Regions from separate parts of the Desulfitobacterium dichloroeliminans LMG P-21439 genome, predicted to be linked through region 1. Evidence: riboswitches for the same ligand, from Rfam matches in the RefSeq annotation. Region 1 holds a riboswitch; the other holds the start of a gene.
What was found. A riboswitch is a leader RNA that binds a small molecule or an ion and turns the genes downstream of it on or off. The one in region 1 is predicted to bind cyclic di-AMP.
Positions count from the first base shown of each region.

Region 2: linked by a shared signal. The riboswitch ahead of eam (glutamate 2,3-aminomutase) and the one ahead of DESDI_RS08145 (NlpC/P60 family protein) in region 1 are both predicted to bind cyclic di-AMP.

Region 1 is NC_019903.1:1,728,989-1,736,727, reverse strand. It holds gene DESDI_RS08155 (DMT family transporter) at 1-172, opposite strand, end outside; gene DESDI_RS08150 (nuclease-related domain-containing protein) at 267-1,145, opposite strand; cyclic di-AMP (ydaO/yuaA leader) riboswitch at 1,356-1,490, shown strand; gene DESDI_RS08145 (NlpC/P60 family protein) at 1,493-2,923, shown strand; gene DESDI_RS08140 (APC family permease) at 3,096-4,454, opposite strand; gene DESDI_RS08135 (helix-turn-helix domain-containing protein) at 4,558-5,121, opposite strand; gene DESDI_RS08130 (DUF1287 domain-containing protein) at 5,276-5,974, opposite strand; gene DESDI_RS08125 (IS1182 family transposase) at 6,256-7,739, opposite strand, start outside.
Region 2 is NC_019903.1:1,100,718-1,108,456, forward strand. It holds gene tsaA (tRNA (N6-threonylcarbamoyladenosine(37)-N6)-methyltransferase TrmO) at 38-655, opposite strand; gene DESDI_RS05080 (CooT family nickel-binding protein) at 661-849, opposite strand; gene DESDI_RS05085 (tautomerase family protein) at 1,054-1,269, shown strand; gene DESDI_RS05090 (DVU0298 family protein) at 1,397-2,557, shown strand; gene DESDI_RS05095 (VOC family protein) at 2,605-2,985, shown strand; gene mnmL (tRNA modification radical SAM protein MnmL/YtqA) at 3,023-3,976, shown strand; gene eam (glutamate 2,3-aminomutase) at 4,105-5,346, opposite strand; cyclic di-AMP (ydaO/yuaA leader) riboswitch at 5,466-5,593, opposite strand; gene DESDI_RS05110 (GntR family transcriptional regulator) at 5,819-6,457, shown strand; gene DESDI_RS05115 (histidine kinase) at 6,492-7,739, shown strand, end outside.

The DNA of each region.
Region 1 (7,739 bases):
CGGCTGTAACCCAATGAGGATTGATTCCCTTCACAGAAAAAAGGTATTGCCCGCAGGCACCGGAAAATCCCCAACTAATTCCGCCTATCAGTGTAAACAGTACACCTCTAATAGCTTTTCTCGTGATATCCTGGGTCTTTTCTCTATTTTTATCAACACCAATCTCACTCATAATTCTACCTCAAGCACTCACTTCCCTAATAGCATTTGCCGTTGCCTCAATTTGGGATTTTTTAAAAATCCTTCTATATAAGAAGCTATAACAATTATGTGAATTCCTCAGATCTTATACTTTCCCGTCTGACGATTTTGGTCATCTCTTTCTGATGTTTCTCACAATAGACTTTCCAGGCAAATTTATCTGGACGATTAAGACAATATCTTGCCATTCGCGTATTCACAGCTTTTTGGCAGAGGCAACAACGAATATCACCATGCTTTGGTCTCTCCTGCATTCTCATCTTGCGAAGGCGAGCAGCATATTCATTGCGAATCCCTTGATCTTTTACATTGATGCTCTCAATAGCTTCTAGGACTCCAAGAACCTCTTCATCACTAAGCACCACAGGTTGAGTCTGAGCCAGCTTCATAATGGAAGCAAGAAGATCTATATCATAAAACACCGAGCTCAAGAAGACTTTCAGGTTACTGCGGCAGTTAAACGTCACATAAGAAAACACAGGGATGTCCTCATCAAGACCTGCTTGCTCTCGTAATACTTCAATGCGGGCTTGGTTCTCTATGACAGGATTAGGAAAGGTTTTTACCCTCCAGGTAATCATCTGATACCACTTCAGATCGTTTTCTTCCCCGACAATTAGTCCTGACAAATTATAGGCCTCTATAACAAAAAGCCCATAGGGAGAGACCAAGAGATGATCAATCTGCACATATCCCCCCTTGGTATTCAATAGCACACTGCTTATAAGTTTAAACCTTTGAGGTAAATGGGAGAGTTCTACTTCCAGTTTATATTCACCAATTTCATCTTTTCTCTGCCTTTTACTTCGCAGGGACTCTCTATTTCTTATAGAATTCTTAGAATAGTAATTACTTTTATATTTCCTGCACTTCAGAGATTTTTCATGAATCTCTGACTTAGGTGCATTAATTTTCTTTTCTTCTTTTCTCTTTCTGAATAACAAGGAATCCCCTCACTTTCCCCATCGGTCCTCGTCCAAGAGTATATACGATGCCACTATTTTACCATATATGAAAAGGTAATAACTAATCTGTAGATGTCTATCCAATAAAGTAATGGAATTTCCACGTATTACATATACATGAAATGAAGGAACTTTAGGTCTTGATGTCGAATCAAATTGAGTCGAATCAAAATATAATAATATGTGAATCATAGAATAAAGCTGAACCTAGATAAACCTAGGACGGGGGACTATTTCTTGGGGTGAATCGCGTAGCGCACGCGTAGGGCTCACACTTTTGCCCGAATCCGTCAACTAACCTCGTAAGCTAAGAAAGGTGTCAAAGCATGCATTTTCGGGAGAAACTGTCTCAATTTAGAATCGCTTCAACTGACCAAGTCCAGAAATTTGCGAAGACTATTCCTTGGAAATCTCCAAAAGTGATTGGTTCTTTATCTGCTGTCCTGATTTTAGCAGGTGGCTTAAGTTTTTATTCTTTAACAACTACCTCTGTAGCTGCTGTGATGATTAACGGTCAGCAAATGGGGTATGTAGAGAATGTTAAGAGTGGTCAGCTTCTTGTGGATAACTTTCTTCAAGAAAAAGGCGAGCCATACGGTGTCCTTGCCAAAACACGGGACCAAATCGCTTATGAAAATGTTCGAATCAAGAATTCCGCCTATGAGGCCTTGATAATCAACGAGGAGACATTAGCTGAATCCTTAAATTATTATCTAGAAGGCTATAAAATTGTTGCCGGCGGCACACCTATAGCTTATTTGCCTAGCCAAGATGATGCTGAAAAGCTCCTTAAAGAATACGAAGAGTATTATGCTAAAGCAAGCGATGAGAACCAAGTCACATCCGTCAGCTTTGCTGAAGAAGTGAGTATTGAAAAAGTCTCTATCAAGCCTGACCAGATGAACCAAGTAGATCAAGCCTATGAAAAACTCATCGATGGCAAGGTCACCTCAAAGGAATATAAAGTAGAGAAAAACGACTCCTGGTGGTTAATTGCTCGTAAAAACAACATGTTAACCGAGGAAGTTCTGGCTGGAAATCCTGGAACCACTGAAGATTCAGTGATTAAACCAGGTGAAGTGATTAATCTCGTAACGGTTGAACCGTATCTGACCGTATTAAGTCAAGGTACATATTCCGGGGAAGAGATAATTCCCTATGATGTTGTTACAAAGACTGATTACAAGCTCAATCCTGGACAAACGAAGGTTATCACCAAAGGAAACAACGGTTCAAAGTTTGTCACCTATTCTTATGAACAAAGAAATGGTGTAGAAGTAGCCAAGAAAGTCTTGGATGAGAAAATCGTTGAAAAACCTGTGGATGAAGTTGTTGCTAAAGGACCACGTAAACAAACGACCAATATCGCCATGGCGACTTCTCGTGGTAGCGCTGATGGTTCTTCCATAGTCGATCGTGCTCTCAGCCTTCAAGGAACCAGCTATGTATTCGGAGGAACTTCCACAAGTGGCTTTGATTGTTCCGGTTTTACGAAGTATATCTATTCCGGTGCCGGGATATCCCTCCCACGTACCTCCTACGATCAGTTTAGTTCTGGTTCTCAGGTAAGTAGCGATAATTTGCAATCAGGGGATTTAGTATTTTTCAGCACCTATGCTTCCGGAGCCTCTCATGTGGGGATTTACATCGGTAACGGCAAATTTGTTCACGCAGCCAATCCTGGTAGTGGGGTAAAAGTATCCGGTGTAAGCGATAGCTACTACGGTCCTCGCTACCTTGGGGCACGTCGATACTAAGATGCAACTATAATCCTATCGTGTTATATCATCGAAAAGAACCCCATCATGGGGTTCTTTTTTATGTGCATTCAGCTTCCCAAATAATCCTCATTTATTGATACTTAACTCAATAAACCAAATGATAAAAAACACCCTCCTTACAAAGCACGTAAAGAAGGTGTTCGGACTTTTAAGCTCTCTTCGTCGAGCTAAAGAACGCACCTACAAACATAATAAATGCAAATAACCCAAGGTAATAAAGAACAGTTACAAAACCATGTGCGTAAAACGCAGCAATCACCATAAAGATGCAGGCACAGATAGCCAAGACCGGCATCACAAATCTCTTAAAGGAACTTAGGGTCTTCTCTTTAACCATCATCATAATAAAAATTGGGATATACATCGCATACAGGGTAACAATAGGAAGCTCTGAACTATCAAAGCTAAAGGGGCCGAACCAGGGCACGGGTACCAAATTAGCACCGAAGAAATATAGTAACCAAGCCCCACTAAATAACAAACCTAAGATAGCAGAATTGCTAGGCATATTTGTGTTTGCATCAATGTTTTTATAAACATTAGGTTGAGGTCCTAGCCCTCTGGCAGCTAATGAATAGAAACCTCGAGTACAGCCAATCATTAGACCATTGAGGGTCCCTAAGCAAGAAATGACAACAAAGACAAAGAGTACACTTCCGCCAAGACTAGAGAACACCGTGGCGAAAGCAATTTTAGCACCGGTCTCCCCCCCTTGCATGATGACGCTGTTTTCCACGGCGCCTGCAAGACCAGTGTAATATAAAATATAGATGAGTGCTACAAAGAGGGTTCCAAAGGTTAGGGCCCGCGGAAGATTCTTTTTTGCATCTTTTAATTCCGCATTAATACTCGTGGCAATAATCCATCCTTCATAGGCAAAGGCTGTAGCCACCACGGCTGTAAACATAGGATTGGCTGTGGTCACATCGGCAATGACTCCACTAGTGAAGTTCTTGATTAAAACGCCATTGCTTAAGCCAGCAATTGTCCCTAAAACAGCCATAAGAATCAAGGGTATGAGCTTAATGATCGTGGTAGTAACTTGAAACTTCCCAGCTAATTTCGGTGATAATGCATTTAAAGCATAGCTTCCGATCAAATAAAAACCGGCTAGGGCCATCGCCTCTGCACCTACAATATCCCAACCTAAGAGTACACAGGTATAGCGAGCCGAAACCCAAGCCAAAACAGAAGTTATAGCCGGATAATAGATTGTGGTCATAAACCAACCAACGTAAAAAGCATATTTGCTACCCATGGCTGCTTCAGCGTAGTCCACGACTCCATTTACTTTCTCATAACGCGTGGCCATTGTAGCAAAAACATAGGCGCAAATAATCATAATAATGCCGCCAATAATCCAAGCCAATATACCTAACGGCAGATTGCCTCCGGTAGCCACCAAGATCTTCTCCGCTTTGAAAAACACCCCGCTGCCGATAACGATTCCGATAACCATAGCAATAGCCATAAATAAACCGTACTTTTTCTGTAGCTCATTTTCCATACGCAGCTCTCCCCTACTTTTATAATTTTTAGACAAGATCACTTAGTCACATGCACAACTTTAGCAAATAAAGAGGGATTATTCAATAACTTCATCGTCTTACCTACAACATATTTTTCTTCTCATTTCCTGGTATCATCACGAAAGAAAACTTCCTTAATCTCCGCTCGCCATCGCCTTTATTATTTTCAAAACTGCTAAGGGTATTCTTTACTATATGAACCAATTGATCGCACTCCTCATCGCTTAGATAAACAGAGTAATCTCGAAAGGATACTCGATCCTTTTCAAAATTGTGCTCCTTATATTTTGTACCAGCCGAGCCATTTAAATAGTTCTCAAAATCACTGAGCAAGACCATGTTGAAGGAATAAAAATCTCCAAAAAGCTCTTCTGTATTGGCATCCTTAACACGTTCATCGTTATAGAAAGGATTGCTTTTCAGACGATACACCCTCTCCACTGTTCCCCTGATTTTATATTCCGCACAAATTTCGATGATATCAGCCTCAACCAATTTGTTTATATGACGATATAGACTAGCAGGCGGAACGTCGGGAAGCTCTTCGGCAATCCTTTTCACCGTTTCCGTATCATGGCGTAAAAACAGTTGAAAAATTTTCATCCGAACTGGATTCAACAAACTACTCATCTCTTTACTATCCATCAGATACCCCTCGTTTCTTTTGATTTTACAGCATCAAATTTAGCAATTAGCAATATTGATAATGTTCTCGAATATAATATTACTATCACATATGATAATATACAAGTGTAATAAAGTATAATAGCACTTACTTTAGATGTTAGTAAGTGTGCTTTTAGAACTTCGGAAACCTAAAATGTCCCGTAATAGGACTTTGCCAGCTGAGCAATCGATCCTCTTCGGAGGCCACCGGACCACCATTATGTAGCAAATAGGGAACCCCATCCGGCCGGCGCCGGTCGGAAATTATGGCAATATGCTCATAGGGATCGCCAAAAGTGACTATATCCCCTGGCTGCCATTCTGTTAGATTATCTACATCCCCTGGGATAACTTTTGTGGTTAACGCTTGACCATAGCGTTGAAAATAAACAAATAGATTCTGAACTCTGCGGAAATCAATATTCGGTTCTCGCACTCCATCTACTCGAGGGTACAACGATATATTCTGCTGAATGTCTTCATCCACATTTTCTTTGAGGTCATATCCAGCATCCTTAAATGCTCTCCAGATTACATCTGTACATACACCCTCATTCCGAGGCGGATAACCCCCTGCATAATAATTGTCTCGGTAGCGTGGCCTCCGCGAAACTTCGTCTTTGGCGCCTTTCACGATGTCCTTGAGATCATTGATACCGTCGAGATCTATGTCGACAGGGCATTCGATCGTGGGTACCTGAATGTAAAGCTGCGGTTCGAGGTACTTTATTTCATTGGAACTGTCCCTGCTACAACCTGAACTGATAAGTATTGTGAAAATACTTAAGGTAGCCCCCAAGACTAAAGATTTCCTGTACTTTATAAGGCACATAAACTGCTTCCCCCTATGGACAAAAACATGCATTTATTCATATTCAAAGGAAGTTAAAGCTATGATAATGCTGTGGATATTAATTCATTCTTTAGGTAGGTTACATACATTTGTATAAGTATAAAGGGAGTGTCGCAAAACTACTTTTTAGAGTAGTTAGCGATGCTCCCTTTTCCTTCTTGGATAAGACTTTAATTGCAAATATTATATTCTTTCAAATTTTGTTAGGTCCGAACTAAATTTGAGCACACAAAAATAAGCCTATGGTTTTCAAAGATTTTTTAGGCTGTTTTTAATGGATGAAGGGGCTTACCTATCCTTTCATTTTGTATTTTGGCATGAAGCTTATTCACGTTATAGCCCAAGCACAGCAGCATAAATTCTGTCTTTACGTTACTTTTTCCTCGCGTCAAAAATCGGTTGAAGTTGTAGTCGTTTTTTAAAACGCCAAATGCTCCTTCAACCTGAATTGAACGGTTAACTCTAAGCAAGATTCCTTCTTCCGTTGTGATGTTTTCATAAGATACCTGACGTTTTTCTATAAACTTTTTAGATACCTGCATCTTCCGATTGCCCTTCGCCTTGGTACAGCGGCTTTTATGCGGGCAATCACTGCACTCTTCACATTCATAGACGGTTATTTCTGAACGATAGCCAGTTGCTGAGGTTCGGTAGGTAATTCCCACAGGCTTTAGCTGTTTACCATTGTGGCAGGTATATTCATCCGTCTCCGCATTATAAAACATATTTTCTCGTTTACCGATGTTCTTTTTGAAACTCCGCTTTTTCCATTGTTCATGGGTTTGAGGTTTTATGTAGTAGGTCTGCTTTTGTTTTTCGAGATAAAGATAATTTTCTTCGCTCTCATATCCGGAGTCTGCAATCACATTTTCATAACGCATCTTTAGTCGAGACTCCATTTCCTTTAAGAAAGGAATCAGGGTGGCTATGTCATTTCGGTCTTGGAAAACTCCAACTCCAGTGACGTACTCACTTTCTACACCGATCTGTACATTGTAAGCAGGCTTTAACTGAGCGTTGCGCATATGATCATCTTTCATATGCATGAAGGTCGCATCGGGGTCAGTCTTGGAGTAGCTATTTCTTCCCTCAAACAACTGGTTATGAGCATTGTATTGTCCCTGGCGGGCAGAGAATGCCTGCAATGCTTCTGTAAACTTTTGCAGCTTTGATTTCCGTTTACCAATCCCGTGAACAAACTCAAGCTGCTCCTGCTGACGTTTCTCTTTTAAGTACGCTAACGCGACGTTTAGGTCCGCGAGCAAGCTCTCTTTAGAGACTTTGAAGTCAGCCTCATAGGTAGCGTTCATCTCCTCTATGCATGACTGAATCTTTTCGAACATCTTCGCTTCGTTTTTGTTAACGGCCTTTTTCCAGACAAACGTGTAGCGATTAGCATTGGCTTCAATCTTTGTTCCATCGACAAAGAGGTTCTTAAATTCTATCTCATTGATGCTATGTAGATAGTGAACCATTTGATAAAAAAGATTGTCGATACATCCTTGGAGATAGTCTTTTCGGAAACGGGCTATGGTGCTGTGATCGGGAGTTTTATTGCCTTCCAGTAACCACATAAAGTTAATATCCCTTTTGCAGGCGGATTCAATCTTTCGGCTAGAATAGATATTGTTTAGGTAGGCATACGTCAATACCTTGAATAGAATTTTAGGCTCAACTGCAGGTTTTCTTCCAGTGGAAGAGTAGGCCTTGTAAAGTGCGTCGTAATTTAATCCCTCCAAAATGT
Region 2 (7,739 bases), 630 kb from region 1:
ATTCAACCTATCCTCTAGGGAGCATCTTTAATATTAATCATATTTTATGATTATGTTTATGATCATGGTCGAGTGAATGTTTATGATCATGGTCGTGTGAATGATCGTGAGCATGGTCATGTGAATGTCCATGAGCGTGGTCGCCTGAGTGATCATGCTCGTGCCCGTGCTCATGCTCGAGGCCTAAGAAGTGCGCTAATCGATGCTCTTTATCAGGAAGGGTATCCATCCACCCGTCATTAGCATCGGCTTTGCTATCAAGTGTCTTGATATACGGCTTGATATCTAAGAGGGGAGTGCCATTATAGACATCAATACCGGAGATTAGAATCTCATGCCCCTCGATATTTTTCAGTTCCACTACACTTAAGCCGATTGGATTCGGGCGGCGGGGTGTACGACTGGCAAAAACTCCGACTTCCAACTCTGGGGCAAAGGGAGGGTTGATTTTTAAGCTCTGTTCAGAGACTTTGTCCAGATAGAATAGTACTGTAATATAGCGAAAAGACGCAAGAGAATCTAGCCCATCGGTATGTTCGGGATTAAGACTAATCCAAAACTCTCCAGGCGCATCTCGATGAGGTTGATTAGGTATCGGAAGAGAAGGAAGATAAGGGGTGTGAATAGTACCAATAGCTTGGAATTCGATTTTCATATCCATCAACCTTTCTCAAGAACGATGCGATGATTGAGTAAATTCATATCCTTAATGACTGCACGAATGAACTTTTGCTTGCCATAGATGTCGACGATTTTTAGGCCTTCTTCATGGGGTTCTATAATATCCACCGCTTCCATAAACAAAACTTCCTCCGCACCTTCTTTTAAATAAGCATTCGCTTCACACATTGCCATTCCTCCTTTAAATTGCTATGAAAAGACCATGGAGATGCCGTTAAAACGGTAAGACCTCCATGGTCTTTATTAATCCATTTTTTATATAGTCTTTATTCTCCATACTATTTAAATTTCCTTCTCAGATTTACATGTTTCTCAGTGAAATCGGGAATTTTAATAGATGTATTTAACAAGCTAATAGGGAGGTGTAATTTTATGCCAATGATTCATTTTGACGGTCCCGAACTTTCCATGGATCAGAAGCGGAGTCTAATTCACGGTATATCTCAAGCGGCTTCTCAAGCAACGGGTTTGCCTATGGCGTCTTTCACTGTTGTTCTCGACGAACATAAGTATAGTAATTTTGGTATTGGTGGAGATGTTTTAGTGGAGAGTCCATACTGGGATAAGGTCAAAGAGATTAAAGATTAAGAAGTCATCAAATGAAAGCCGGTGGGTAGCTGCCGGCTTTTTTATTTTGGGCCGAAGATACTATTGAAAAAAGATGACTTTTGTTGGATGATTAGGGAAACAGAGTGAAAAAAGAGAAGGTGTGAATATGCAGAAGAAATTGGAGAGCATCCTGCTAAAAAGAGATTGGTCTGGGGGCCGTGAGATTCTAAGAGAGAAAGATAGCATTCGAGGCCTCATGAGCAGGATTTATGTGAAGGATGGCTTGATGTTTTGGCGGGCTATAGAGGCCTTGGGTGTAGCTGCTGCTTTGGTAGAAGAGCAGAATAAGGGTTACGCCGCAGAGCTTATCAGGCGCTACTTCTGGTCCTTGAATGATGAATCCGGCGGAACGGCCTGGAATGCTTCCGAGGCGATTGGCAGCATCATGGCTCATAACCCGAAAGAATGCGGACATTTTAATTGGCAGTTGGCAAATCTCAGCGATGACGAAAGCTTGCAAGTGGGTGTTCTCTGGGGACTATGTAATCTTGCGATTGTCTTTCCAAAAGCAGTGGATCCGGTTTTTGAGAAAGTCTGTCCTTTTCTATCTGTAGAGAATGCCGAATTAAGGGGCTTAGCGGTATGGACTTTTTCCTTAATGGAGAATTATGCGCAGGCAAAAGAAATGTGGGTGATTCCTGAAGATCTAAAGAAAAGACTGGAACAGGATCATTCGATGCTCGAGATTTATATCGATGGTGAATTACTACCATTTAAAGTTTCAGAGTTGTTAAAAAAGGAAGTCATTACTTTTTACACTAAAGAGTTCCAGCAAGGAGACTTCACCTGGAGCATTTGTGTTGCCAGCTCACAAAGAGGTCTCTGTTGGTTGAGCATTGGTAACCCGGGAACAGAAGAAAGTGAACTTAGAGCCTGGGCTAAAAAGCAAGCGCCAGGGGCACTCGTCCTGTGGGGAATGCATCCTAATTGCGAAGTGATAACGCAATTGACTGAGTACTTTGCAGGAAGTCGTCAAGAATTCACTATCCCTATCGACTCACGTGGGACACCCTTTCAACGAAAGGTTTGGGAGGAGCTACGAAGAATCCCTTATGGGGAAACACTGAGTTATGGAGAAGTTGCTCGAAATGTAGGAAATCCTAAAGGCCCACGAGCTGTAGGCATGGCGAATAATAGGAATCCTATCGGCATCATTACCCCTTGTCATCGGGTGGTCGGAAAAAGCGGAGATTTGGTCGGCTATGCCAGTGGTCTTGATCATAAAGAACGTCTTCTTAGCTTGGAGGCTTCCCATTGCCAAGAATAGCAAGATTGGAACAAATGGTGTAATTATTAAGAACGGAGGGCGTAACTTTGAATGGGAAGGTGATGTTTCAAGGCTTAGTCCATATTGGGATTAAGACAGTGGATATGGACCGATCTGTGACCTTTTATAAGGATGTCTTGGGATTTGATCTCATCGAGAGAATTAAACCAGGAAAGGTTGAGCTTATTTTCATGAAATTTGGGGAGAATGTTATTGAGCTCATTGAGATTGATGACCAACGTAAATTTGAAGATGGTGTGATCAATCACCTTGCCCTAAAGGTTGAGGATATCTTCCAGGCAGTTACTTGGCTGAAAGACCACCATGTAGAATGTATTAATGAAGAACCTCGTGAAATGGGGGAAGGGCGCTTTAACTTTTTCTTTCGAGGCCCCTCTGGAGAAAAACTCGAACTTTATCAAGGTTAACTAGTAGTGAACTAAGGAAAATGGAGGCAATATTAAGTTGAGTTACCGAGATGAGGGCAAAGGGAGTTATAATTGGCAAAATGGTGAGAAACGTTATTATACCTTAAACCAGCATTTTCGCGATTTTTTTGGTGATAAGGTCTTTAAGGTATCACTGGATGCGGGATTTACCTGCCCGAACCGTGATGGTCGAGTAGGGCAAGGGGGTTGCATCTACTGCAGTGCGCGGGGATCAGGGGATTTTGCCGGGCAAGTAGACCAATCTATTCATGATCAGTTTCGTGTAGTTAAAGAAGTTATGAGTCATAAATGGTCTCAAGCCAAATATCTGGCTTATTTTCAAGCATATACCAATACCTATGCCCCCGTCGAACGCCTGCGAGCAGTTTATGAGCAAGCTTTGCAGGAGGAGGGGGTAGTAGGTCTGTCCATCGCTACCCGCCCGGATTGTTTACCGGAAGAGGTTTTGGATTATTTAGCAGAGTTGAATGAGAGGACCTATCTATGGGTGGAGTTAGGCTTACAAAGCATTCATGACCGCACCATGGCATGGGTGGGTCGGGGGCACACTTATGAGGATTTCCTGTTGGGGCTAGAAAAATTGCGCCAAAGAAATATTCGAGTATGTGCCCATTTGATTTACGGGCTGCCGGGGGAAACCATAGAGGATATGTTCGACTCTGCTCAAGCTGTCACCAAGCTCGATCTGCAAGGGCTCAAACTTCATCTTCTCCATGTCCTGCGGGGAACACCAATGGCCAAATTATACGAAGACAATCCGTTTCCTATGCTTACTCAGGAAGAATATATTCAGCTGATTTGCAATACCCTAGAAATTCTTCCTGCCCAGATGGTGATACACCGTTTAACAGGAGACGCTCCGCGGCAGGATCTAATTGCCCCCCTCTGGAGTCTCAAGAAGTGGGAGATTCTCAACGGTATTGATCAGGAGTTAGAAAGACGTGGAACTTGGCAAGGGAAGAAGCTATAACAAAAACAAACGACTAACCTGCTGATCTCCTTATTGGAGGGCAGTTTAGCCGTTCAATAGCATCCTTTCATTAAAGGAATTCTGAGCATTGATTAATTAAGTTGGCAGTCTTTACGTAATTAGCTGTACTAATGATTAGGGTAATGAACAATTTTTCCTTCCCAAGTTCTTAATATAGCTTCATGCTCATTAAGGGAAACAAGGTATTGAGGTAGAATTGGAGTTTTACCACCCCCACCTGGAGCGTTTATAATATACGTCGGAATTGCCATACCGGAGGTGTAGCCACGTAAGTGATCCATAATCTTTAAACCGTCTTGAATACGGGGAATGAAGTGACTTGTCCCTTTGACATTTTTGGCATGGAAAATATAATAGGGTCGTACCCGTATCTTAAGAAGCTCTTGGTTAAGTCGTTTCATAATATCGGGTTGATCATTAATCCCTTTGAGGAGAACAGCTTGATTGCCTAAGATGACACCGGCCTTAATTAATCGGTCAGCAGCTTTCTTGGTTTCTTCGGTCACCTCTTTGGGATGATTGAACTGAGTATTGATATAAAGGGGTGGATATTTTTCAAGAATCTTACATAGGTTTTCGGTGATTCGCATGGGAAGAGTTACGGGGACCCGAGTACCGATGCGTTTGATCTCTACATGCGGAATTCCATGCAATTCTCCTAAAAGCCAATCCAGCATTTGATCGCTGAGGAGAAGGGAGTCGCCCCCCGTTATCAAGACATCGCGAATTTCTGGATTAGAGCGTACATAGTCTAAGGCTGCCTCCAGATTAGCGCGGGTTTCATGGAGATCCGTTTCTCCAATATTCCGACGGCGTTGACAGTGCCGGCAGTACATGGCACAAAGATTAGTAACATTGATAATTAATCGATCAGGATAACGGCGCGTGATACAGGGTGCAGGAGAAGTAAACTCTTCACCCATGGGATCTTCTTCCCCAGATGAATCACGGATTTCTTGAATAGAAGGAAGACTTTGCAAGCGGATGGGATCTTGAGGATCATCCTTATCGATCAGGCTCAGATAATAGGGAGAAACCGCCCAACGATAGGCTTTTCCGACTTCGCTAATCTCATGAATTTGTTTTATTGTCAGTGGCAATAGATTGCTTAGGGTTTCTGGATTTTGAATGCGGTTTTTGAGTTGCCACCGCCAATCCTGCCAATCATCAAGGTTAGCATCGAATTGCCCCAGAATAATATCTCGATTCTTATTGTATTCCTCGCTTAAAGCAAGACCACTAGGAATTGTTTCTTTGCATTTAAAGTAAGGCTGAGCCATTTGCTTTAATTCTAAGGCCCTTGCCTGTGAAGCTTCTCTAGGGTTAGGGGGTAGGAATTCCACTGCCATAATGTTTACCTCCTCTATTCGTACTCGAGAGCTAAGAAGTTTCTTTAGGCCAAATAAAAAAAGAACCGATACGGTCCCCAAAGCAAAGCATTATACATAAATAGGTGTGCTTTCACCCTTTCATGTGTCTCAGTGCTGACGAGGTTAGCTGACGGATTCGAGCTGAAACATGCTCTACGCTAAGAAGCGATTCACCCCAATATTGGTTCCCCCGTTTTCCCTCTGGGAAATTAAGCCTTATGAAGTTGCATAACTAACAACTTAATAGTAACATATGGGTTGGTGGCGGTCAATTACAGATTTGTGTTCATCTAAACTTTTTTGTATTACTGCGGCTGGAATTATAACTAACTGCGCTTAGTCAGGGCTCGAAGAAGATGGTTGATATGGAGTAAGATAATATGTGTTGAAAAAGCTATAGTAGGTAGTAGTCATTGTTACTAAAAGATATGGAATCAAGGAGAGGAATCATATGGATCATCAAGCACGTTATCAGGAAATTGCAATAGATATTGCTCACTCCATCGTTATGGGAGAATATCGAGAAGGTGAAAAGATTCATGGGCGTTCAACCTTAGCAGGGCGTTATAATGTATCTCCGGAGACGATTCGGCGATCTATTGCCATCCTTCAAACCATGGGTGTCGTGATGGTGAGTCAAGGAGTAGGGATTACAGTAGTCTCCAAAAGCATGGCAGAGAAATTCATGCGAGGATTTGACCAGAAAGCAGAAATTCAAGTTTACTTTGATGAGATGAAGAAATTAATGGAGCAGAGACGGGAGATCGATGTAAAAATCGATGCCTATTTAACGAAGATCGTCAATTATACGGATCGCCTAGCTAGCCGGTGGATGGATGTGGCCGAAATCGAGATCGTCCAAAGGTCAAGTGCTAAAGGGAAAACCTTAAGTGATTTGAAATTGCGAGAGAGAACCGGCTTGACTGTAGTTGCCGTAGTGAGAAGTGGGATTGAACAGTTCTCGCCGGGTGCAGAGTTTGTCTTAGCTGAGGGAGATATACTTTTAGTCGTAGGATCTGAGCAAGGCAAGGAAAAGCTCCAGAAAATCCTCAGTGAAGATACAGGAAGCGAAATCGCGTCTGTCGAATAGACTAATAATTCGAGATGAAGATGAGGGATGATGGATGGTCTTTCAAACCTGTGTTATTTTAGGTGCTGAATTGACACTTGTCCTAGTGACAGGTGAAATGAAACTCCTTATTCCTTTCTTAATAGGCAATACATTTTTTCTACTCTATAAAATAAATGTACAAAATAAAATGACTGCTCGCAAAGCTACGGAACGCAATGCTGAGCTAAGTTTTAAGATTGCCAATGAGACCCTGCCTTATTTGCGCAGAGGTCTAAATGTCCAAAATGCCGAATCGATAGCTAAGATCATTCAAGAGATCGGTCAAGTTGCCGCGGTTTCCATTACAGATTGTGAAAAGCAACTGGCATACTTAGGTGCCGGTTGTGACCAACATCATCCAGGAGATCGTATCCTTACCCGGGCGACCCTTGATGTGATCAAAACAGGCTCCTATAAAATCGTTAGAACACAGAAAGAATTAAATTGCCCTCGCCAAAATAGTTGTGACTGTCCTTTGGCGGCGGCTGTCATTGTTCCGTTGCATTGTCAGGGTAAGGTTGTGGGGACCATGAAGCTGTATGAAACGAAGGATGGGCACATCTCGCCGGACCTAATTCGCTTAGCCATAGGAATGGCGCAGTTGTTGGGGATTCAGATCGAGTTAGCTGAACTGGATCATCAGGCCAAGTTAGCGGCGGAAGCCCAGTTGAATGCCTTGCAAGCCCAAATCAATCCCCACTTCTTTTTTAATGTACTCAATACCATTATCGCTACTAGTCGTACCAGTCCCAATCGATCACGGCGATTGTTGATTCATCTGGCGGAGTTTTTTCGTAAGGCCCTCAAATCTCATGGAACCTTGATTACCTTGCGGGAGGAAATGAGTTTTGTTAAGACCTATTTGATCTTAGAAAAAGCACGCTTTGGCCGCAAGCTATATTTTCTGGGCGAGATTCCTGAGGAACTAATGGAGGCGATGGTTCCTCGTTTAAGCATTCAGCCTCTGGTAGAAAATGCAGTCAAACATGGAATCGGTGAGAAGATTGGCAATGGCATTGTTTCTGTGAAGGTTGAACGCAGAGAGCAGGAACTTTACATTGACATAGCTGATGATGGGGTGGGGATTCAACCGGACCGTTTACAAGATGTATTGAAACCTGGGGTAGGATCGGGCAATGGGGTCGGTATGGCCAATGTCCATGAACGTTTACTTGGTTATTACGGTGAAGAGTATGGCTTGCAGATTCGGAGCCAGCCACATGTGGGTACAACAGTGACCATGCACTTACCACTCTCTTTT